Linked DNA regions of Pirellula sp. SH-Sr6A. The protein of the gene in region 2 interacts with the protein of the main gene of each other region in a pairwise test. Links are inferred from orthologs where the notes say so. Each region holds a gene or a part of one and is shown on either strand. Other genes may lie near its edges.

Region 1 (9,011 bases), 1.8 Mb from region 2 along the record:
GGAAACGACGGCAAGCCCCGACTCCAACGCTTTGGTTTGCCAACGCATACGCGTAAGAAATTGATTCACGATCAACCCAGCCACCACCGGGCCAACAACCGTCAGGGCGATACTTCGCATCATGTCCCAATAATTGACCGGAACTGTTTGCCCTGCCAGCAAGAACATCATGAGCGGCGTCATCAAGGGTGCCGCCAAGGTCGTGCACGCGGTCATCGTAACCGATAGCGCGACATTCCCACGCGCTAGATAAGTGACCACGTTCGAGGAAACGCCTCCAGGGCAAGACCCCGTTAGGATCACACCGGCTGCAATTTCAGGAGGGAACCCCAACCACTTTGCAACAGACCAACCTAAGAGCGGCATGACACTAAACTGCAAAACGAATCCGGTCGCGACACCCTTTGGCATTCTCAGTACGCGCCGAAAATCGTGGAGCGTTAAGGTTGCTCCCATCCCGAACATGGCGAGCGAGATCAACCAGCTAATCTGATCGATTCCCCGGATGGGCTCGCTCCAGCCAGGAACGTTCATCAGTAGAAATCGATCGGGATAAAAAACTCCGACGACCACCCCCGCAACGACCCAAACGGCGAAAGCATAGATACGTGTGCGGCGTTCGTAGGTAATCGCAATCGCGGAAGCGACCAACGCAGCGCAGAACCATGCGATGCACCGATTCGAGTCTGTCCGTATAGCGTCGTCGTCGGCGCTCGATGACAACCAGACGACGAGGCTCACGGCATAAAGCAACGCCACGATCAAGAAAAGGATTAGCGAAAGAGGAGACAGGACTTTGGAGCGAGAGGGTGGAGAGGACAAGGGATCACTCGAGTGGGAAGCGACGCCGAAGCAGATGCAATGGAGGAAAGGATCGTCCTGCTGCTCTTCGAAAGGTAATGGGCTGGTCTGGCTAGCCTTTTAAATTGGGGATGGGAAAGGTTACCTGTTTTTCGGTTCGCTTGCAGCTAGGCCACCCTGTAGAAATTCCGAAAACACCTTCCGCCAAGGATGGACCGTAAATCTCTCTCCACCCCACATAGCTCGTGGTGAGTCGAGGGTTGATCTCGATAAGGCTCCAGGGGGCGGAGTCGAGGAATTCCTTTGGGAAATGGCCCGACCTATGCGAAGCGGTCCCGAACGCTACATTCTCTCGATGCGGTGGAATGATCATATCTAACCCAATCCAACCGCGAACGCCTTCATAAGGTGCGAGAACGGCGCGCGCCCAACTCTGTAGCGACTCGAAGCGATCTTCCTCGATGGGGCCAAACCCACCCGAATACTGAACCGATTCCCTGCGTTCGATAGTCTGCCCCATGCAGCCGACCAACCGAGGTGGACTCTCGCCGTCAGCGATCAACGACAGGCTGGCAGGAGTTCCCGATCGCCATGGCTGAACAATCCACCGATCGACGCTCTCCACGCCAGATTCGGTTCGAAAGTGAGAACCCGCTTGCGGGCCCTCCAACCAATCTAGCAAGGACCCCGCAGAGGGAAACCACTTCATCTCCGAACAGCCTGCCCCCCACCGATCCTTGCATACCCAGCCATCGTCCGAAATGCATTCGAGGTCGTGTCGATTCTCACGCCATTCGGCAACCCAATCGGCCACCGTCCATGTCTTCGGGTGGTGTGCCACGGACGGTAGGGACGCTGCCATGGCTAACTTGTCCGCGCCATGCACGAGAAACATGCCCGTCGCGCCCCTAAGCGGGATCCTTTCGCGCTCCATGAATTGCGTGATGCGTTCCAGCTCTCCCCCGATTTCCGGCGCAATGACAAGCACGCGATCTGCTTTTCGCGCGGCTTCCAACCACTGCATAGAAAAACTAGCCTCGGATCTCGATGATGCATCCACCAAAGTGACTTCTGCGATGGATCTGAGAACGACGAGCTCGCTCGCGGCAACAGCTCTGGAATCGATCACCGTCGAGACGCGATGCCCGCAAAGGGCCAGATCTTCCAGCAAACACCGAAGCATCCCGAGCCCTTCCTGAAAAAGGCTTTGAAGCTCCGGGTCAGAAGGGGATTCGGACGAGGTCCCTGCAAGACCTCCACCCGATAGAAATTCAAGAACAGCTAGTTGCACCGATTCTCCAGATCAATCGAACCGGCGCAAATCCAAATTGGAATTCGCATAGTTGAGTGCATACCAGGTCCGCCAAGCTTCTTGATCATACCCAAAAGATTGACCGCTTATGGCGGCCAACGCGGATAAGACTCCTGCTTGATTTTCCGTGATAAGGAACTGGGAAGTGCCCCCGGTAGATTGAGAGATCCCGCCGGTTGCTTTATCCATCGCCGCTCCCCCTTGATTGACTTTCGTCACCAACGCCGAAGTCTTCAGTCGATCTATAAGCATGGGAATGATTCGAACGTCCCCAACGGTTTCTAGATTTCTACCGGCCCGATTGATGTACTCAATATCGGGAGTTTTCGCAGGACGCAAATCGGCAACGAAGGCTTGCATGGCAGCGATCCGGGTCCGTTCATTCGAAGCCAACGCATTGAGAACGGGGTCAACGATCACGGGGTAATCCAGTTCGCGTGCAATCTGAATGAATTGTGCGGTCGCTGAGCCTGGAGGCATACGCATCAACATCCCCAAATAAGGCTGTCCATCGTAATTGGTAATCCTCGCGCGGGCCTTGAGCTTTGTTTCCTCGATCAGCATCGTTGCCAACGCTTGATTCGCGCGCGGATCGTCGAGGTTCGCGAGAAACTGCTGCGCCTTCACGCCGGCTTGTCCGGGCTTCGAAACATTCGTAAATGCGATCCGGAGCTCTCGGAGAAAGGCGGCATCTTCTTCGCGAATCTTCTTTTTCGCCTTCTCGAGCTCGGCTGCATGCAACGTCGTCCGCTTGCCGTCAATCACGACCAATCCAAGCCTCTTGTTCAGAGTGTCCTTGGGAAGCCATTGTCCGGATCGGCTATCGAAGACGTAACCGAGGGCTGCCCAAGACTGTCCATCGTTCGGATCCAGCTCGACGACCCGTTCAAAATGCGCCAATGCGAGAGTTCGCTGATCCCGCGCATAACATTCTCTCGCGATCTCGCGATTGCTCTCCGCCGTATCGGGACGGGACGCCATGGACTGGATGTAGGCGGCCTCCCGTTCGGAGGTTTTGATCTCTCGGCTTATTTGTGTTTGGGGTAATTGAATAAGAACCCCTTCTTGCGTTCGAACGATGACCGAACTTTCATCCTTGTATGGGACGGCCGTTCCAGAAAGGACACCGGCGTTTTTCAAATTCCAATTATCCGCTCGCGATAGGGATGGGATGGCAACCACTGCTCCGATGAAGAGCACGCGACTAAGCAGAGATGTTGGCATAGCAGATCCACGGGACTGGACGAGCGGGGGCCGGCGGAAATGCGACCGCCGTTCACAACCTCGTTATTATAGTTGCTGCGACGAGATGAAGACGTCTCGATGGAACGACAAAGGTCAAAAATCGCCTAAGCCCGCCCCGTGGAGGTACCCCAAGACTTTTAGTCACCCCACATTCGCCCCAACACCCCCGTCGGGCCGCTGACATCAGCACGACCTCGCGACTACTTCCGGATGGCGGCTGCCGCGTGGACGATTGCCAGAAAGGAGTCCGCTTTCAGGGAGGCCCCACCGACAAGTGCGCCATCGATATTGGGTTGCCCCAGCAACTCCGCTGCGTTGTCAGCCTTCACACTGCCGCCGTATTGAATGACGACTTGATTCGCAACCGCAGCACCGAACTGAGAGGAGAGCAAATCGCGAATGTCGGCATGCACCTCTTCCGCTTGTGCGGGTGAAGCCGTTTTTCCGGTCCCGATCGCCCAGACAGGTTCATAGGCCAGCACGGTCTTCGCCATCTGTTCGCCGGTGAGTCCCGCGAGGGAACCTGTGCACTGTTCGCGAACAACCTTTTGCGTTTCACCCGCTTCTCGCTGCGCGAGCGTTTCTCCAACGCAGACGATCGGAATCAGCCCAGCCTTCAAAACAGCATGCAGCTTTTCGTTGACCATTGCGTCAGTCTCGCCATACAGCGTGCGGCGTTCGCTATGGCCCAGAATCACGTATTGGCATCCAACATCCTTCAACATCCCGCAACTGATCTCGCCAGTGAAAGCACCTTCGGCGGCCGCGGAAACATTTTGGGCCCCCAATCGAAGGCTGCTGCCTCGCAGCGTATTCCCGACTTCCTGCAAGTAAACACTGGGTGGGCAGACCGCGACGTCGACGCCGGAAACCGATGTCAAAGTCTCCATCAACTGCCGAACCAGCGATACCGAGGACTCTCGAATCAGATTCATTTTCCAGTTACCGGCAATGAAGAAAGTACGCACCGAGAAAGCCCTTTGTTAGCGTGGAGTGAGAAAACAATTCAGGAGCAAAGAATCCCAAAATCCCCCATCTTGTCAACGGAGGAAGATTGATCTGGATTCCTTACAAGCAGGTTTGCTACCGTTCTGGCTCAAGCCGAGCGCCTTCGCCCGTCAAGGGATCGTTCCCGTCAACGTCCCGGCCCGAAGACCCAACCCAAGCTGCTGGGCTTTCCCCGTACGACGACAAGGATGTTGAAATGCGAAAAATTGCGGTGATCAATCAAAAAGGCGGAGTGGGTAAAACGACCACCACCGTCAACCTGGCTGCGGCATTGGCACAGTGTGGAAAAAAAGTTTGTGTCATCGATTTGGATCCCCAGGCACATGCATCGCTTCATTTGGGCGTTTCGACCGGGGAGCAAGACATCAGTGTCTACGATTTGCTTTGCGGAGAAGCAATGCTCTGCCACGCCCGTCGATGGGTAACCCCCGATTTGGCAGTCGTTCCCGCGAATTTGGATTTGGCCGCTGCCGAAATGGAGCTGGCAGGTGAAGTGGGACGCGAGGTGATTCTCAAAGACAAAATGGACCTCGATAACGAAGACTTCGACTTCACCATTATCGATTGCCCCCCATCTCTCGGCGTTCTCACCCTCAACGCCCTGACGGCGGTGGATGAAGTCTTTTTGCCACTACAACCTCACTTCCTCGCGCTACACGGGTTGAGCAAGCTGCTGCGAACCATCGAAATCGTTGCAAAGCGACTGAACCCATCGCTGCACCTCGAAGGAATCGTTCTGTGCATGTACGAATCCAGTACGCGATTGGCAGCGGAAGTGAGTCGCGATGTAGAGGAATTCCTGCAACGCAATGCATCGCATAGCCCTGTCTGGGCACGCGCAAAGTTCTTCAAGTCGAAGATTCGACGCAACATTCGATTGGCGGAAGCCCCCAGTTTCGGCCAAAGCATTTTCGACTACGCGCCGAGCAGCCACGGCGCTGAGGACTATTTGTCGTTGGCATACGAAGTCCTCGCATCGGATGACGTCCGTTCGGAAATGGCGGCGATAGAGGAAACGGAACGCGCTATTGCGCCATCCGGCACGCAACGATAAGCGAAGTCGTTGTTGCCATGTCCCGCCCTGCAAAGCAACGCGACTTGGCAACCTACGAGGTGAATAGTCTTCTGGAGTGATCGATCGTGAAGCATCTGTACGGAAAACGAAGTATTCGTCATTCGGAAGTGCGACGTCAAATGGCGAAGCGTGAATGGCTCCTCGTCTGTTTGGTCGCTTCCTTCGGAACGCTGTCGCTGGGCTGCCAAGGCATCGGAGGACGAGGCCCGGACGGCATCGCATCCATCCGCAGCGAAGACGACTGGGCCATCCCTAACGAGGGCCCCGTCACGTTCGGTTCTCGAAAAAGCCCCTATATTCAACGGCGTCTCTCCGACTCCGAACCTGCCGCCAAACAAGCTGCTGCACCGCCCCCCTCCACCCCCAATACCTCGAAAACGCCCGAAACAGCAACGACCGCAACGAAATCCGCAACGCCCCCAGCCACCGCTGCGACTGCTGCCAAGCCCCCAGCACATCCAACGCCCGAGACCGCAGTGGGACCGGCAACCGCTGCCGCACCGCCGAATGTACAAGAAACAGGAATCGATGATTTGGACATCGATGGTGCACTCGACGAGCTGCCAGCCCCATACCGAGAACTACTGAAACGGCAAATGCTGGCCGCGCGCAAGCACGCGACGGAGCTCAATCCCGGCCAAGACCTCGAAGGGACCAAAGGGGTTCGCGTTAGTCTTAGCGATACAGAACCGACTGATACACCCAAGGTCGCTTCCGCTAACTCCACCGAAAAACCGAGCACACCTTCGGATCCTGCCACGGTAAATGCTGTTGCCAAGAGTTCTGACGCATCCGCATCTTCTGTGCTCCCCGCCTCCGCAAGCTCAACATCCGGTGGCGTCGATACCGCCGTCGCAGCAACGCTCCCCAAAGCTTCCAACACGCCAGATCTCTCGGAGGGAATTCGTTCAACTCCATTGCCAACCGCAACCGACCAGTCTTCTCCGGACAAAGCCTCTCAAGAGAAGTCCGCGGGAGATGCGGCAGCAACATCGACGACGTGGAATCAGTCGTTGGCGCGGACCATCGAGCTGCTCGAGCAGCAAATCCAACAAGAGGCGAACGCGGACGAGAATCTGCGTTACCACCGCGAATTGGCGCTCCGCATGTTGTACGTATCAGCGAGGAAATTGGACGAGGCGTTAGAGCCGATCGAGGGCTTGTCCGATCAAGAGAACTTGTACATTCGCCATCAGATGCAAGCGATGTATGAGGCGAGCAATCCCGATGCGATGCCAGTTCGATCCCGTCACCTGAGCCTCGTGATGAACAGCCAGCGATTGGCAACAAACCACTTGGCATCGGTAAGCAATCTCGAAGTTCGCTCGACCTCCTTTTGCACCGAAGTCGAACGGTACGGAGTGATCACCAAATTTCCAAAGTACCAGTTCGCACCCGATCAAGAAGTCCTGCTGTACTGTGAAATCGAGAACGTGGCAGCCAAAGAAGTTCGAGACGGATTTGAAACCCAGCTGCAGGGAAGTTACGAAATCGTCGATTCCGCAGGCAAAAGGATCGCCGAACAGATCCTCCCCATGGAGCCCGACGTCTGCCAGAACCATCGCCGCGACTACTTCATCGTGTACAAAATCTACATGCCACAGCAGATTTCACCCGGCCAGTACAAGCTGCGTTTGACGGTGGAAGACATGAATGCTCGCAAGTTCGGGCAATCTACCCTTGATTTTCAGATCAAGAAGTGAACACTTTCGCGACCGCACCGGGCAACCTCTCTCGTAGGATATGGATCGAGTTCTCTAGGGAACTTGTCTGCCCAGGTCGCGTCACTGCACTCGCTTCCTTGCTCAGGAATACATGGCAATCACACAAGATTACGCAAGCACTGGTTGGCTTCAAGCTTTCATGGGGGTCCAAGACCCCATTCTTCAGCAACATCGACTCTTCACCAAGAAGCATCTGGATTGGCTGGACTCACTTAGCAGCCTGACCACGATTCGCGAGAAAGCGGATACCCTCGACGAAGCCTTGAACGGCCTGTGGGCTTACTGCGAAAAGAACGGAATTCTCTGGTGCTTGAAACAAATCCCCGCGAGCAATACCGATTGGGTTTTGCCTTCCACAGAGGATTTCACCATCCACTGTCACACCGCACCAGAGATCGACAGCCCAAACCAATGGGGAGCTGCGTTGGGGATCCGGGACTGGCAGACTCGCGTCACCATGAAGATCCTGCGTAGCGACTTCGCCACGTGGCAGCGGACATCGGCACGCGTTGGCAGCGGTGCACCGGTTGGTTTTACGATGACAACGTCCGAAGCCAATATGATGGAACTGGATTGCACCGCGTTCTGGACGGCCAATCAGTGGGTCGACGGCGCCTGGAAAATTGAAATCGACGGCCAGCCGTATATGAAGTTTGAAGTCGAAGAAGCGATCCAGGTCGTTCGCCCCGAGGTGGAAGCGAGCCTCGAAGCCATCGTCATGTCCATCGCCGATGCCGATTCCAAACTGCGGTCGAGCAAGACCAGCAGCATCGCATTCCCCACCTCCTTTCCCGCTTGGATCCCGAGCTCCGATCGCCTCGTTCCTCTCCACGAAGCGGTCTACGGTGGCAAACACGACGTCAGCGTTTCGCGCGCCTTCCAGACGGCTTGGGATGCGGTCTGGCCTATCCTGTATTGCCGGCGCAAAAAGCTGGTTCGCGGCCATTGCGAGATGAAACTGATCCGCGGGCAGCTCGACCAAGCGCTTCAGGCCGACCCCGCGCTGACCACTTGGATGTTTGTCTTTGGCGAACTGCTTTGCCAAACCTATCTCGGGGACGGTTTGGGAATCTGCGCCAAATACCAGTAACCGTTCCGATTGAAAAATCGTCCATCGCTGCGGAATCGTTCCGACTCCCCGAAAACTAATGCGGAGTATTTTGCATTAGTCTTTTTGATTCGACGAACCTTCCTCCGCGTGGTAAACTCTGTATCTTCGCTCGTTAGGAAATCTGTTATCACCCTGGAGGAAATCGAATGGCTTCCGTATCTGACCGCCGCGCAACCACCGTCATGACTGGCTCCGACATAGTGGTCAAGTCCTTGGTGGACCACGGGGTGGAAGTCATTTTTGCTTATCCAGGCGGCTGTAGCATGCCTCTTCACCAGTCCCTTACTTTCTATGGGGATAAGATCCGAACGATTCTTCCTCGGCACGAGCAAGGGGGAGCGTTTGCAGCGCAGGGCTATGCTCGCTCGACAGGGAAAATCGGCGTGGTGATGGCGACGAGCGGTCCCGGTGCGACGAACTTGGTCACCAGCATCGCCGATGCGAAGATGGATTCGATCCCGTTGCTCGCGATCACCGGACAGGTGCCGACGAGTGTGATCGGATCGGACGCGTTTCAAGAGACGCCAATGGTGGAGATCTGCCGGGGGATCACCAAACATCATTACTTGGTTACCAAGACGGAAGACCTGCCCCGAGTCATGAAGGAAGCCTTTCACATCGCCACGACCGGCCGTCCAGGCCCGGTTTTGGTCGACATTCCAAAAGACGTTCAGTTAACCAGCTGCGAGGTTGACTGGGATGTTCCGATGTATTTGCCCGGATACAAACCTGGCA
Region 2 (8,977 bases):
GATCTGGAGACGCACCGGGTGCGCCAACACCCGAAGACACTCTGCCGCATGCTGCCATGCCTTCAAAGAAAGGACGGGTCGGTTGTTCTGGGCGATCACCGGCCCCGGGACGCTGGGCATCGGTGGTTGGGAACTTGGATTTGTCATTTTCTTACTTCGAATCAATGTGTCGATAGCTGGCGATATGTCAATACACAATTCCTAGAGCCTTCGATCGCAGCGAAGGTGAAGGGATCCTATCTTGAGCTGCTACTAAGAAAATACGTACTCTGTAAACTCTTGAATTGTGGCTCGACGACAGGACTTACGAACAGAAAGACACTGCGAAATGGACAATCCTAACCGATCCGAAGTTCCCGTTGCGGACACATGGGACCTAAGTAGCCTGTTTCCCAAAGATGAAACCTGGAACGCAGCCCTTGCTGAATTCGAACAACTTATACCGGGCTTTGCGCCATTTGCAGGGAGACTCGGGAGCTCGCCCGAGGTGTTGGCGCAATGCCTGGAATTCGATTGCCGCGTCGACCACTTGGCCGAACGGATCGGCGTTTACGCTTCCCTGCGTACCAGCGAGAACCAAACCAACAGTACCTATCAAGGCTATTTGGCACGGTACTACTCGGCCGCGACGAAAGCCGGACAAGCTGCGAGTTTTATCCGCCCCGAGATCTTGAGTATCCCTCAAGATCGATTGCTCTCATTCCTGGAGCACCCGGCCCTCGCCCCCTTCAAACTGGTTCTCGAACGAATCAATCGCTTTCGTGCCCACACCCTCAGTCAGTCCGAAGAACGACTGATGGCCATGCAAGGAGAAATGGCTCAGACAGCCAGCAAGGCATTCCGCCAACTCAATGACGCCGACTTGAAATTTGGGAAAATCAAAAACGAGAAAGGGGTTGAGCAAGATCTGACGAACGCATCATTCAGCTCGTTTCTCATTTCCCCCGATCGCGATGTCCGCCGCAACGCGTTTCATCAGTACTATGCCGAGTTCGAAGCGCACGAGAATACGCTCGCAGCCACCTTAGCTGGCAGTGTCCATACAGACGTCTACTATGCCAAAGCGAGAAACTATCCGAGCGCTCGCGAGAGCTCCCTCTTCGGTGATAACGTTCCCGTCAGTGTCTACGACAACCTCATCGCATCGGTTAGGAAGAATTTGCCCGCTGTCCATCATTACTTCGAGCTGCGCCGAAGAAAGATGGGGCTTGCCGACATCCATCATTACGACACTTACGTCCCTATTCTCGCGGACCGCCAAACACACTACACCTGGGATCAAGCAGTCGATGTTGTTTTGGATTCGCTGCAGCCGCTCGGATCCGAGTATGGCAAAACTCTCGAAGCAGGGTTACGAGGCCGTTGGTGTGATCGCTACCCGAATAAAGGCAAACGAAGTGGTGCCTTTAGCAGCGGAGCGTACGACAGTGATCCGTTCATCTTGATGAACTACAAGCCGACGGTTTTGAACGATGTGTTCACCTTGACGCACGAGGCGGGGCATTCGATGCACACCTATTACTCGTCAAAGAATCAACCCTTTCATTACTACAGCTACACAATCTTCGTTGCGGAAGTTGCTTCGACGTTCAATGAGCAATTGTTGGCAAAGTATCTGATCGATCGAGCGAGCACGAAGGAAGAGCGTGCGGCATTGATCAATCATGAAGTCGATAGCATTCGTGCCACGATCGTTCGCCAAACCATGTTCGCAGAGTTTGAAAAGATCGTCCATGAGATGGCTGAGGCGGGCGAGCCTCTCACTGTCGCTTCGATGCGCCAAGCCTATCGCGAACTCCTAGAAGCCTACTTTGGTCCAGACTTCGCGCTGGACGATCAGCTCTCGTTGGAATGCTTCCGTATTCCACACTTCTATAACGCATTCTATGTTTACAAATACGCGACCGGACTTTCCGCTGCCATCGCCCTCTCCCGGAGGGTCCTCCAAGGTGGACCTCAAGAACTGGATGACTATATGAGTTTCCTCAAGGGAGGCTGCTCGAAGGATCCACTCGATCTGCTTCGTGGTGCGGGAGTCGACATGAGCCAACCTGAGCCAGTCGACATTGCTCTCACCGAGTTCGGCAAACTGGTGCAAGAGCTCGATGAGCTACTTGTCTGATTCCCGAACAGGTCCGGAAAGAGGCGGGGACTCGAAGTAGTCCCCGCCGTTTTGAACCCGAGGATCGCCCGTTCGCTCTAGCTCTTGCATCAACCTCGCGTGCAACTGCTCACGGACTTTTGCATAATCGGAATCGCCCGCCACATTGCGGGTTTGGTTTGGATCTCGATTTAAATCGTACAGCTCCGATTGAGGCCGCTTGCCGTATACCCACTCAAAATGGGATCGCCACTCCGGGTCATGGCGGTGCTGCACCAACCATGCCTTGGTGGGCCCCGCGTCTTCATCTGGTAGTGTTACACGCGTCACATCGGTCAATTCCTTCAACGTGGGCTCTCGACCATCCTCCAACCGATAGGGATCTCCAAGTGGCCAACGATCGGGTTCGAAATTGAGGATGTAAAGATAGTCGTCGGTTCGTATCGCGCGTTGCGGATAGGGTTTGAAATCCGCCCGCGCATTCTCAACATGCCTCTCTCGACCGACAAATACTGCGTCGCGTGCGGGCTCGCATTTGCCAGATTTGGACGATTGCAAAATGCCCATCAAACTCCGACCGGTCATCGTTGATGGAATCGGCACTCCGGCTGCTTCTAAGAAGGTAGGAGCCAGGTCTGTGAGACTCACCAAATCGTCGATCGAGCGATTCGCAGGCGCCTGGCCCCATCGCATGATGAGTGACACGTTGGTTCCAAAGTCGTAAAGATTGCACTTCCCGTGCGGGAACCCAGGTGGCCCATGGTCCCCAGAAATGACAATGAGAGTATTGTCTAATTCGCCGGTTTCCTCCAACCTTCGGATCAACCGACCCACCGCAGCATCGAAAGCAGCGATCTCACCGAAGTAATCGCATAGATCCTCGCGCACTATCGGAACATCGGGAAGAAAGCTGGGCATCTTCCCTTCAAGTTGGTCCGGGTCGAATCCCCACAAGGCTTTACCGGATCCTTGAGTCCACTGCCGATGAACATTAGTTGGACCAAACCAATAACAAAACGGTGCACCTTCAGGTCTGGCATTTAAGAACGCATTGAAGTTCGCATCGACCTGGCGAAGGATCTGCTCCTTGGCGTCCGCCAACGCGACGCCTTCTTGGAGTGCCTTCGTGACACTTTGCGAGAACTGATTGATCTTGCCCCCGGCCTTTTCGAAAGCATGTTTCCCAGCTCCGTAGGGAGCATCGTTGGGTGTTCCGGGGCCCCACACTTTGTACGTTTCCCCAATGTGATAGCCGCTATCTCGCAGGAGCAAGGGATAGGCTGGAATCGCGGGATCCCATACCGCACCCCGCAGGATCGCGCCGCGGCCGGTGCGCCAAAAATGCTGACCGGATAAAAGTGCGCTTCGGCAAGGAGTACAACTCGGAGCCGACACGAATGCCTTCCGGAACAATACTCCCTCGCGGGCCAAGCGGTCGATGTTGGGTGTTTTGACAAAGTCGTTCAACGTCCCGGGACCATCGGCTTGGGCATAGATACTCGCGAACCTCCCCCAGTCATCTGCGAAGGCGAAGAGGATGTTGGGACGCTTTTCCTGTTCCGCACCCGCAATCGACGCGAACACCAGGAAGAACGTCCATCCGATCACTATTCTGAACATGTCGACCACAGCCCCAGCAAACAAATTCCATGCTCGATCGCTTGCTCGATCTGATCGATCGATGCAAATTCGCGTGTCGAATGAATATTGTACTGCCCGACCGAGAGGTTGGGCGTAGGGACACCCATCGCGGTGAGCAACGCTCCATCGGTACCGCCCCGTATGCGATCCCGACGAAATGGATACCCGCATTTCTCGAAGGCCTTCTCCGCGAGCTTTACCGTCTCCGGTCGGCTTCGAATTCCGTCCGCCATATTGCGGTATTGTTCGGTAACCTCGATATGGACCGACAATCCGGGTATGGTCCGCGAGACGGATTGGCCATGCGCTTTGAGTAGATTTGCGTAGTTCGATAGCATCGCAGTATCAAAGGAGCGTAGAAGCACTTGTACTTTGGCCTCCGCGACACCGCCATCGAAGTGATACGGGTGCATAAATCCTTCTCGTCCCTCGGTGGATTCAGGAGAGTCGCTCGCGGCAGGCATCATGGACAAGAATTGCGCGGCCCCCCGAAGCGCATTGATCATCTTCCCCTTTCCAACCGAAGGATGGGTATTGCGTCCAAGAAACCGAACCGTGGCTAAATCCGCAGAGAACGTTTCTTCGTCAATGGTTCCCGCTCCACCCCCATCCAAGGTATAGCCGGCGATCGCACGGATCTGCTGACGCTGGATGCGAGACGTACCTCGACCGATCTCTTCATCGCAGGTAAACAGGATTTGAACAGGCCCGTGCGGCAAGCTCGGTTGCTCAACAAACCGCTGGACGATCTCCATGATTGCCGCGACCCCTGCTTTATCGTCCCCCCCAAGCAGAGAGGTTCCGTCGGTGGTGATCAACGTGTGACCAGCCAGTGCTCCCAATTCGGGAGTGTTATCTGGGGTTATCCAATCCCCGCTGGCCAGCTCAATGCGACCGCCATCGTATCGATCAATTCGATGCGGAATGCACTTGCCAGATGCTTCCGGGGAAGTGTCTAGATGCGCATTCAATAGGATGGGTGAGGCGTTTGGCACATTGCCCGGCAACCAACCCCACACCAATCCGTGCTCATCCTGGATGACTTCTTCCAGCCCCAATGCGGCGAGCTCGTCTCGAAGCCGTTTTCCGAGCACTCGCTGGCCCTCGCTGCTGGGATAGCGATCGGTGTCCGGATTCGCGGTGGTATCGATCGAAACATAAGCGAGAAATCGATCGATCAACCTTTCTCGCAGATTCATTTTCCGAGCTCCGATAGCAACTCACCCATCTCGCTGGCTGCATGAAGATCGTTTTGCTTGCGAGCCTCCTCGATGCCGACTCGCAAGACGCTACGGGCCTCTTCAACTTGTTCTGTTTCGGACAGTTGTTGAGCTACCATCAGAAACGCGGGGACGAAAGGGGGGGACGTTTTCTCGATGAGCCCCTTAAGCAACTCGATGCTCTTTTCGGATTGGTCCAGCTTGCGATATTCCATCGCCAAGGTGTAACGCAGAAACGTATCCTCCGGCTCCGTCTCGAGCATGGCCAGAATCTTTTCAAGTCGCGACATTCCCCACCCTTTTTTTCACCGTGTCCAGCAGACCCATCGTCGAAGCACCGCTCCTCTGTTGTTCTCAGTAGAGCGCCATAGCAAATCACGCTTAACTATTGTGCTTCGCCAGCCGAACATACCACGATTTCCCTGGGCTCGTCAACGACCTCTCGCAATCGACAACCGAAGCTCTTCCCTTTAAAATCCAAGCCAATTGGGCTGCTGAATTCCACGAACCGCGGGTGCCTTTCGATTTGTTCTGTAAAGGATGCTCGCACATCGCCCATATGCGTACCTATTGTTGGCTTTCGGTGGAGAAAGTGTTCGATCTCGGTACTTGATAGAAGGCTCGATATCGAATGGGTCACATGGATACTTCTGAAAAGAAAGAAAGCTGGTATGACCCCAGGGAGGGGGGCGAGGCGATACGGCTGTGCACGGTATGCTTGGACGGACCGGGGACCGAGCCCCCTCGGACGAACTGCTTTGGACTTTACTTTATCGAGGCCGGTTCAGGAGTCTTCTCGGTCGATGACGCATGCCACCCTTTCCACTCTCCGTCTCTCTTGTGCGTCGTGCCGTATCAGTATGTACGGTTCCAATGCGAAGACTCGATTTGCTGCCGTCGCATTGAATTCCATGCCAACTTTCTCTGTATTGAGACATTTCATGCGGAGGTGGGTTGTGCCGGCAGGGTCTTCAATGATCCGTACGGGGTGCCCGTTATCGGTCTAGACGTAGAGATCGCTGCCGAGATGGCGGATTTGTTCGCATCCATCGCCCGTGAACAATCGGAGCGTAGATTGGCGTACATGGAGGCATCGCTCGCTTATCTCAAGTTGCTACTGATCTTGGCGACACGGACCAAGGATCGTATCGATGACTCTTGCGCGGGACTTGCTGCCTCGCACCGTCATCCAACTTTGGCGAGTCTGAGTGTGTTGATCGAGGAGCGTTATCGAACTTGGCATTCCCCAGCAGAGTACGCCGATGCACTTTGCGTCACACCGAAGACGCTTGGTCGATTGGTGAGAGAGCATTTGGGAACAACTCCCACCGACTTGATTCGCCGTCGAATCATGACGCACGCCAAGTGGCAGTTGCTCCATACGTTGAAGCCTGTCAAAGAGATTGCGTTGGAAATTGGATTCGGTGATGAGCTTTATTTCAGTAGGGTCTTTAAGAAGGCGACAGGGGTCGCGCCGAGTTTTTTCCGCGAGTTCGAAACGACGATTCGCGGTGGTAGCAATCTGTCCATGCCTTTGGACTGATCGTCCATTTCCTTTCCGAACGCCACCTTCGATACTGAAATTGTCCGAGCGGAGGTGAGAACGGTTCAATGAGAACGGTCGCTGGAGTCGACCATTTTGAAGGGAGCGAAAGCGATGATACGTCGTGCGATGGAATTGGCAGCGAGAGCGGACAAAATCGGAGTGGTCTTGGCACGCTTAGGACTGATTATCGTCTTCTTATGGATCGGCGGCTTGAAGGCAGTGCGATATGAAGCCGACGGGATTATTCCATTCGTGGCAAACAGTCCGTTTATGAACTTTTTGATTTCGGACCCAGGCGGTTATAAGAGCCACAAGAATCCGGAGGGGGCTCTGGTCCCTGAGAACCGGGCTTGGCACGAATCGAATGGTACATATCGATTTGCGTATGGTCTCGGTGCAGCGATTGTCTTATTTGGATTGATGCTTTGTTGCCATCCATGGTTTCCGGCCATTGCAGCTTTAGGCAGTTTCCTTATCTTCCTCATGTCGTTTGTCACACTTTCGTTTTTGATGACAACGCCGGAGTGTTGGGTCCCAGATTTAGGGGACGCCCAGCATGGCTTCCCCTATCTCAGCGGAGCGGGGCGTCTCGTGCTCAAGGACGCTATCATGATGGGAGCTGCGTTGGTCACCATGTCCGACTCGGCAAAGAAATACCTACAAAGGCCATAGTCCAAAGATGCGAATCATCGCCAATCGTCCCTATGCCGACGACTCCCGATGAATCGTATTTCTACAAGGAGGGTGGACGGATCTAGCGGCGTGCAATGAGTATCGCTTCAAGCCCTATGCGTGTTGCGATCGCAAGTGGAGAGCAATCAATTCGGTCGAATTCCCCCTCGGCTTTACCATTGCTTGAAATAGCAAGCAGCCGGATGGGGACTGGGACTGAATGCTTGCCTACGATCTTGCCAGTCAAAACCCCTAGGATGAACTTCGAGGTGCACTCCATTGCTTGAGGACGTCAATAATCCGATTCGAAGGAATACACGGAAGCGTTTCGGTAGTTGGCCATCAATGCCCACTGTGATTTGGCAAGGATTCTTCTTCTTCGAGAGGGAAAAAGATTTGCTCAATCGGTAACTTGAAGAGCTCAGAGATCTTAAATGCGAGAGTCAGACTGGGGTCATACTTACCAGTTTCGATCGCGTCTAAGGTTTGTCGGGACGCCATCAATTGCTCGGAGAGTACTGCTTGTGACCAAGCTCGTTCGGCTCTCGTAAACCTCAGGCGGTTCTTCATGCGTACCTCTTTGTTGCGAGCATCAGCCCGATCCCCCAGAAACTCGCAAGGACCGGGATGAGCCATATCCAGGAAAGAGCTGGAAATCCCGCCAGAAGCTCAAGAAAGCCGTACGTGACACTAGCGTTTACTACGGCGCCGGCGGCGAATCCGATTGCCTGAAAGTGAATGCGTTTTTGCAATTCATCCATATTCTGAAGAATGTCATGCAACGCGGACCTACCGAATAGCACCGGGACAGCGGGGAGCAAGCCCAAGGCGGGTCCGCCATAGCCCCCCCAACCGGGGACACTCACCCCAACCGGGGACACTCACCCCAACCGGGGACACTCACCCCAACCGGGGACACTCACCACTTTTTGAGGGACACTCACCAACACTGGGGACACTCACCAGGGGTGGGGAGGTGGGGAGTGGCCCCCCGAAGGTGGGGGGAGAGAGGGGGTGGTTCGAGGGGAATGGGGGCCGAGGGGCGGCCAGAGACGGGTTTTTGGACCGTTTGACTCTCGAGGCGCGCAGCCGCGAACCCAGTGCCGCTCCAAGGGTCACTCTCAAAGAAGAAGATGCTCGCTGGCTGGAAGGCTACAAGCTCTTAAGAAGGTCGCTGGAATCGCGGACAGTAGATCTGCCGCTGGGTGACCAGCGTTCGAGCCTCCTTCATACTGCGCACGCTTCCCGCCGCCAATGAGAACATTCGACTGAAATGGGTCGTGTAGTCGATCCAACGCTCGGGATCCAATCCCAACCGCTCCAACACCGGAGGCACCTCCTCGGGTGTAAACCCTTTCTTGCCTTCCCGGATAATCCTCGCCGTCGCATCCAATAGCTGGATATAGTTCATCGATGACAACGGTACCACGCCCTTGTCACTGCAACGCTTCTTCGTCTTGCTCGGTTTGCTCCCCTGGCTTCCTCTCTCATCGATCAGCTCTATCGGGGCTAAATACGCGTCTGGTAACAGACGCTGTGGCAAGGCAGGATCTTCGCTGGGCGCTGGGGACTGCGGCGATTCCGTTTGAGTTCCCTCCGGGGGCGGTTCCGGCTTGGCAAGCTCCTGCTTCAGGGCTGCGATTCGCTGGGCTACCGACGTGTACTGGGATGCCTCGAGCGTCTGGGCTACCTGGGCGCGGATGGGATTCAAATCCACATAGCTCACGCAGGCCAAGATGGCTTCGTCATCGAGCAACCGCACCGCCTTGAACCGGCCATTGAAGAGACGGCCCGTCT

Evidence for each region.
Region 1: the proteins of pepT (region 2) and tpiA interact in binary tests that used the Escherichia coli proteins (3 or more experiments, as listed by UniProt). The link is inferred for Pirellula sp. SH-Sr6A from one-to-one orthologs.

What each region holds. Positions count from the first base shown.
Region 1 is NZ_CP011272.1:697,443-706,453, forward strand. Bases 2,443-5,416 are described here. They hold tpiA (triose-phosphate isomerase), read right to left. Parts: upstream 4,327-5,416; coding sequence 3,559-4,326; downstream 2,443-3,558. Other genes in these bases: VN12_RS02550 (hypothetical protein), read right to left, coding at 2,443-3,337; VN12_RS02560 (ParA family protein), read left to right, coding at 4,563-5,416. Outside these bases: VN12_RS02540 (bile acid:sodium symporter family protein), read right to left, coding at 1-822; VN12_RS02545 (ATP-grasp domain-containing protein), read right to left, coding at 914-2,092; more of VN12_RS02550, read right to left, coding at 2,105-2,442; more of VN12_RS02560, read left to right, coding at 5,417-5,420; VN12_RS02565 (hypothetical protein), read left to right, coding at 5,507-7,144; VN12_RS02570 (hypothetical protein), read left to right, coding at 7,257-8,255; ilvB (biosynthetic-type acetolactate synthase large subunit), read left to right, coding at 8,423-9,011. UniProt on the Escherichia coli protein: Involved in the gluconeogenesis. Catalyzes stereospecifically the conversion of dihydroxyacetone phosphate (DHAP) to D-glyceraldehyde-3-phosphate (G3P).
Region 2 is NZ_CP011272.1:2,540,623-2,549,599, forward strand. Bases 2,826-5,765 are described here. They hold pepT (peptidase T), read right to left. Parts: upstream 4,942-5,765; coding sequence 3,709-4,941; downstream 2,826-3,708. Other genes in these bases: VN12_RS09965 (sulfatase), read right to left, coding at 2,826-3,721; VN12_RS09975 (hypothetical protein), read right to left, coding at 4,938-5,252; VN12_RS09980 (helix-turn-helix domain-containing protein), read left to right, coding at 5,603-5,765. Outside these bases: VN12_RS09955 (ArsR/SmtB family transcription factor), read right to left, coding at 1-147; pepF (oligoendopeptidase F), read left to right, coding at 329-2,122; more of VN12_RS09965, read right to left, coding at 2,111-2,825; more of VN12_RS09980, read left to right, coding at 5,766-6,505; VN12_RS09985 (DUF417 family protein), read left to right, coding at 6,620-7,180; VN12_RS09990 (helix-turn-helix transcriptional regulator), read right to left, coding at 7,523-7,750; VN12_RS09995 (hypothetical protein), read right to left, coding at 8,343-8,977. UniProt on the Escherichia coli protein: Cleaves the N-terminal amino acid of tripeptides.